Hoeflea algicola: one gene and its partner. The protein of the gene in region 1 interacts with the protein of each later gene in a pairwise test. Links are inferred from orthologs where the notes say so. Each region holds a gene or a part of one and is shown in the gene's direction. Other genes may lie near its edges.

Region 1 (3,115 bases):
GCGAACCTGATACCCTGATGTCCCCACTTCATTGTTCGGCTTCAACGCTAAAAAAACGACGCCTACTGTGAAGACAAGTGCGAAAGCCGCCGCTGTCGGAATCAACCATCGATGCATAATGCTATCCTGCAAGCCCGCCCATCAACTCTCCCCGGGCAGATCAATCGGTTTGGGAAGGGTCTGGAGGCGAGTTCCATTGTCTCAATGTTGATCTCAATGAGTCAATGCCAGTGCAGGGGCATGATGTCAGGTTAACTCGCCCTGTTCGAAATGGGCGCGCATTTTTTCCTCAACCTGACCATGTTTATCGGCATCTATGAGGAGCCCTACATGGCGAAATCCGGTCCGCTTTCATTCCAACGCGAATTCGCGGCCAAGCTGCAACATTGGCGGGATCAAGACTATCCGAGCGTGGAGACCTGACGACAGTACAATCTCTCGACGCTACTCCGCGGCATATTGCTGCGAAGCGGCGATGTGACGTTGTCTCGACCTTGACGATTGGCGGATGCTCTAATGGGGCTGAAGGGTGATGTCAGGTGAACTGCAGTTGAAAGTTTTTGCGGCTATCTGGCCGTCATGAACATGAACCCTGTTAGTTGCAAACGCCATCGTTTTCCACCCGCTGTGATAGCCCATACGGTTTGGCTATCCTTGCGATTTCCGTTGAGCCTGCGCCTGGTGGAGGAAATGCTATTGGAGCGCGGCCTCATCGTTTCCTATGAGACTATCCGTTGTTGGGCGAAGAAATGCGGCCCGTACTATGCTAACTGCTTGCGTCGGAAGCCGCCAAACCCGAGCGACATCCGGCATCTGGACAAGGTGGTCGTGACGATCGGCGGCCGGAAATACTGGCTCTGGCGCGCAGTCGATCAGGACGGCTACGTTCTCGACGAGATCGCCCAGATACGCCGAAACACAAAGGGCTGCGAAACGCCTTCTGATCCGGCTGATGAAGAAGCAGAAATCCATGCCGAAGCGTATTGTCACCGACGAACTTCGTTCTTACGCAGCCATGCGGCGTCAAGTCATGTCCACCGTCGAGCATCAATCACACAAAGGGTCGAACAATCGCGCCGAGAACTCTCATCTTCCTCTGCGGAAACGGGAGCGAGTGATGCAGCGGTTCCACTCGCCGGGCGCTTTGCAACGTTTCGTCAATGTCTTCTCCGCTGTCCGAAATCTGTTTGTCCCAACCCACCAGAAATACTCGGCCAACGAAGTCCATCTGCATCGACTCAGGGCGATCGCACATTGGAAGGACGTGGCCGGAAATGCTGCCTGATAACTCCGCGCATACCGGATATGCACTCGTCAGGAATTAACCTGACATCACTCTCAATCAACCTGTTCCAGTCGAACGCATTTCATATTAAGTAATGCATATGGATTTTGATGTCGAACTTCTGACCCTTGGGCTGGAATGCCCGCTGCCGGTTCTCAAGGCGCGCAAGCGTCTGGGCGAAATGCCGGTGGGCGCCGTGCTTTGCCTGGTTTGCGACGATCCGCTTTCTGCCATCGACGTGCCGTTTTTCTGCAGCGAATCCGGGCACGAATTGCTCTCCACCGTTACCACTGGACCTGAGATGCGCTACCGTATCCGCAAGCGCGGTTAGAGCGGTTCAATTTGATTGCACTCAATGCCGGAGCGAGTTGCGTTTGAGCCAAATCTCACTAGCATCGGCCATTGATGGACTCGAAGTGAAAGTTGTTCCCGTGACGATAGCCCTGCCCCCGTCTGACGACGGTTTTCTGCTCAAGACCGATCCCTCCGACCCGCGGCTTTCGGCCGAGGTCACCGGCGTCGATCATCTGGGCGCAAAGGTGACTACACGGGTGGTCACGGAAAAGGCGCTGACGCTTTATCTCAACCGCCAGGAAATCGTCACCATGATGACGATCGGCGATCATCCGGACCTGATGGCTGTCGGTTATCTCTTGAACCAGAACATGCTGCAGGCCGACGACGAGATCACCGCGATCGATTATGACGACGATCTCGAAGTGGTGGTGGTGCGCACCAAACGCGAGACCGATTACGAGACCAAGTTGCAGAAGAAAGTGCGCACCTCGGGCTGCGCCCAGGGAACCGTGTTTGGCGATGTGATGGAGAATTTCTCCGACATCCATCTGGCGCCGGATGCGCGGCTAAAAACCTCGGATCTCTATGCGCTGACCCACAAGATCAACTCTGCGCCGAGCCTTTATCTGGAAGCCGGCGCGATCCACGGCTGCGTGCTGTGCCAGGGCGACGTGCCGCTGGTCTATATGGAGGATGTCGGCAGGCACAATGCGGTCGACAAGATCGCCGGCTGGATGTTCATGAACAAGGTCTCGGCTGACGACAAGGTTTTCTACACCACCGGACGGCTGACCTCGGAGATGGTGATCAAGACCGTGATGATGGGTATTCCCATCCTCGTGTCCCGCTCGGGTTTCACGGCCTGGGGCGTGGAGCTTGCACAAAAGGCCGGTTTAACACTGATCGGCCGGGCGCGCGGCAAAAGGTTTCTGGCGCTCGCAGGTCTGGAGCGGATCGAATTTGATGGTGATCCAGCTGAAGCCGCTGGTGAAGCGCCGCGGCATCGCCGCAAGGGCGCTTCGGGGGATGATTCATGAGCAGCAAAATCGCCGGGCTGGTGTTGGCAGGCGGGTTGTCGCGGCGGATGGGCGGCGGCGAAAAGGCGCTGCAAATGCTCGCCGGACAATCGATGATCTCGCGGGTGATCGACCGGATTGCGCCGCAGGTGGATCAGCTCGCGATCAATGCCAATTCAGACCCGGAACCCTATCTTCAATTTGGTCTGCCGGTACTGCCCGACACGATCGGCGGTCATGTCGGCCCGCTTGCCGGCGTGCTGACCGGGCTTGAATGGGCGGCAAAGCTGCCGGGCATCACCCACATCGTCAGTGCCGCGACAGATACGCCGTTCCTGCCGCTCGATCTGGTAGACCGGTTCTCGGAGCTAAGCGGCCCGGAGCGCATTGTCATCGCCCGCTCGGGTGGCAACCGGCATTCAGTTTTCGGACTGTGGCCGGTGGCATTGCGCGACGATCTGGCTGAGTGGCTGGTCACCAGCGACACGATGAAGGTGCTGGCCTGGGTCCACCGGCA
Region 2 (3,146 bases), 2.4 Mb from region 1 along the record:
GGCGCCGGGCATGGTCTTCTGGGTGATCAGAATGCCCTTTTGCAGCTTGAGTTTTTCAACCAGGCCAATGACGTCCTTTTCCGGCGCCACTTTGTCTGCATCGCCATGGATGATCAGGCCGGACGAGGGGCAGGGCGCCAGGAACGAGAAGTCATAGGTGTTGGGCTGGGGCGCGATCGAGAAGAAGCCCTCGATTTCCGGGCGGCGCATCAGCAACTGCATGCCGATCCAGGCGCCAAAAGAATAGCCGGCAACCCAGCAGCTCTTGGAATCGGGGTGCAGGCTCTGAACCCAGTCGAGCGCGCCTGCGGCGTCGGACAATTCACCCGCGCCATGGTCGAATTCGCCCTGGCTGCGACCGATGCTGCGGAAGTTGAAGCGCAGCGTGGTGAAACCGCGCTGCTGGAACATATAAAACAGGTTGTAGACGATCTGATTGTTCATAGTGCCGCCGAACTGTGGGTGCGGATGCAATATGATGGCGATGGGCGCGTTCTTTTCCTTGCCCGGCTGGTAGCGGCCTTCGAGGCGGCCGGCGGGGCCATTGAAAATGACTTCAGGCATTCGTACTCCATACGTGAGCTGGGTTCGCGCGCCTGCGGTGCGTCAACTTGGACACGGGCCGGCGGGTGGATATCGCGTCCGCGCTCTTGACGGCGGCGGGGCGGCTCCCTAGAACCTAGTTTAGAATCATTCGAAACTGCAGCGGGTTTGCTGAAAGTGTGAGTGTCTTACGGCATTGGGCACTGAAAATTCAAGAAAAATGCGCCTGCATCTTTATGCAGGCCTTGCAACAGGTGAAGGACACCATGGCGAACGGGCGCCTCTACCTCGATCACAACGCAACCGCGCCGCTTTTACCAGCGGCGAGGGCAGCGATGATTGATGCGATGGCGCTGCCGGGCAACCCTTCCTCCGTGCATGCGGAAGGCCGCAAGGCGCGGGCATTGGTGGCCAAGGCCCGTGATGCCGTCGCTCGGCTTGCAGGCGTTCCGGCTGCTCAGGTTACCTTCACGTCGGGTGCCACCGAGGCTGCCAACCACGTGCTGACCCCGGATTTCAGAATGGGGCGGGCGCCGGTCAGGCTGTCGCGACTGTTTGTCTCGGCGGTTGAACATCCGGCGGTCCTTGCCGGCGGACGATTTGCGCCCGACCAGGTCACGATTGTGCCGGTTGACGGCCATGGGCGGATTGATCTTGGGGCGCTTGAAGAGGCGTTAGCGGCGCAAGACCCGTCTGACGGACAGATCATGCTGGCGCTGCAACTTGCCAACAATGAGACTGGCGTGATCCAGCCTGTGCGGCAAGCGGCCGATCTGGTGAAAGCGTATCACGGGTTATTGGTGGTCGATGCCGTGCAGGGCGCTGGCCGGCTGCCGTTATCGATTGCGGAGCTGGGAGCTGATTTCCTGATTCTCTCGGGTCACAAGGTCGGCGCGGCCAAAGGGATTGGCGCCTTGATTAGCGCCGGCGAAACGCTGATGCCGGCGCCGCTGCTGGCCGGCGGAGGCCAGGAGAAGGGCCATCGCGGTGGCACCGAGAACCTGACCGGGATCGTCGGCTTCGGCGCTGCAGCAGAGGCCGCGATCGTTGCGCTTGGCAGCGTGGTCGAACTTTTGGCGCTACGTGACCAAATGGAATCGGAAATGCGCGCCATTGCGCCGGATGTCATCATCCATGGTGGCGAAGTCGAGCGGTTGGCCAATACCTGCTTCTTCGCACTGCCCGGTCTCAAGGCCGAAACGGCGCAGATCGCCTTCGACGTGGAAGGCGCTGCGGTGTCGGCGGGGTCGGCGTGTTCGTCGGGCAAGATCGGGCCGAGCCACGTGCTCGCGGCGATGGGCGCCGATGCTGAACTGGGCGCGATCCGGGTCAGTCTGGGTCGTGACCACGGCCAGGAAGACATTGCGCAATTCCTGGATGTGTTTAAACGCATCAATGCCCGGCGGATTGCCCGCCAGGGCGCGTAAGCCGCGGCCTGACGCCGCGCACGAAATTCCATTCGCGAACCAAGTTATTTCGCGAATGACATGGCGCAGACAACCGTCTCGCCCTACATAGTGATGGGCCTGCAAGGGCGTATCACACGACGTTAACAAGCTGCCGGCCTTGACCCGGCGAGATTGGAGAGCGCCATGCCTGCGGTGCAGGAGACCATTGATCAGGTCCGCCAAATTGATGTGGACCAATACAAGTACGGTTTCGAAACGGAAATCGAGAGCGATACCGCGCCGAAGGGTCTTACCGAAGACACCATCCGGATGATATCAGCCAAGAAAAACGAGCCAGAATGGATGCTCGAATGGCGTCTCGACGCTTTCAAGCGCTGGCTCACGATGGAGGAGCCGACCTGGGCACGGGTCGACTATCCGAAGATCGATTTCCAGGACATCCACTACTACTCCGCGCCCAAGAGCACATCGGGGCCGAAGTCGCTTGACGAGGTCGACCCGGAATTGCTCCGGGTTTACGAGAAGCTCGGGATTCCGCTCGGCGAGCAGGAAATTCTGGCGGGCGTTGAAAGACCGAAGATCGCTGTCGATGCGGTGTTCGATTCAGTGTCAGTGGTCACCACCTTCAAGGCGGAGCTAGCGAAGGCCGGCGTGATCTTCATGTCGATCTCGGAAGCGATGCGCGAGCATCCGGAACTGGTGCAGAAATATCTCGGCACCGTGGTGCCGGTGACCGACAATTACTACGCCACGCTCAATTCGGCGGTATTCACCGACGGCTCGTTCGTGTTCGTGCCCAAGGGCGTGCGTTGCCCGATGGAATTGTCGACCTATTTCCGCATCAACGAGAAGAACACCGGCCAGTTCGAACGCACGATGATCATCGCCGAGGAGGGGGCCTATGTCTCCTATCTCGAGGGATGCACCGCGCCGCAGCGCGACGAGAACCAGTTGCATGCGGCCGTTGTCGAACTGATTGCGCTCGACGATGCCGAGATCAAGTACTCGACCGTGCAGAACTGGTATCCGGGCGACAAGGAGGGCAAGGGCGGGATCTACAATTTCGTGACCAAGCGCGGCGATTGTCGTGGCAAGAACTCGAAAATTTCATGGACCCAGGTCGAAACCGGTTCGGCGATCACCTGGAAATACCCGTCCTGTATCCTGCGCGGCGACGGTTCGCGCGGCGAGTTC

What was found.
Region 2: the proteins of OEG84_RS17150 (region 1) and OEG84_RS05490 interact in binary tests that used the Escherichia coli proteins (3 or more experiments, as listed by UniProt). The link is inferred for Hoeflea algicola from one-to-one orthologs.

Annotation. Positions count from the first base shown.
Region 1 is NZ_JAOVZR010000001.1:3,512,320-3,515,434, reverse strand. What follows is about bases 209-3,000. They hold OEG84_RS17150 (sulfurtransferase TusA family protein), read left to right. Parts: upstream 209-1,385; coding sequence 1,386-1,616; downstream 1,617-3,000. Other genes in these bases: mobA (molybdenum cofactor guanylyltransferase MobA), read left to right, coding at 2,616-3,000; fdhD (formate dehydrogenase accessory sulfurtransferase FdhD), read left to right, coding at 1,729-2,619; OEG84_RS17160 (hypothetical protein), read left to right, coding at 271-423. In the rest of the region: OEG84_RS17165 (MJ1477/TM1410 family putative glycoside hydrolase), read right to left, coding at 1-117; more of mobA, read left to right, coding at 3,001-3,115. UniProt on the Escherichia coli protein: Sulfur carrier protein involved in sulfur trafficking in the cell. Part of a sulfur-relay system required for 2-thiolation during synthesis of 2-thiouridine of the modified wobble base 5-methylaminomethyl-2-thiouridine (mnm(5)s(2)U) in tRNA.
Region 2 is NZ_JAOVZR010000001.1:1,100,261-1,103,406, reverse strand. Bases 67-2,889 are described here. They hold OEG84_RS05490 (cysteine desulfurase family protein), read left to right. Parts: upstream 67-809; coding sequence 810-1,970; downstream 1,971-2,889. Other genes in these bases: sufB (Fe-S cluster assembly protein SufB), read left to right, coding at 2,136-2,889; OEG84_RS05495 (alpha/beta hydrolase), read right to left, coding at 67-564. Outside these bases: more of OEG84_RS05495, read right to left, coding at 1-66; more of sufB, read left to right, coding at 2,890-3,146. UniProt on the Escherichia coli protein: Master enzyme that delivers sulfur to a number of partners involved in Fe-S cluster assembly, tRNA modification or cofactor biosynthesis. Catalyzes the removal of elemental sulfur from cysteine to produce alanine.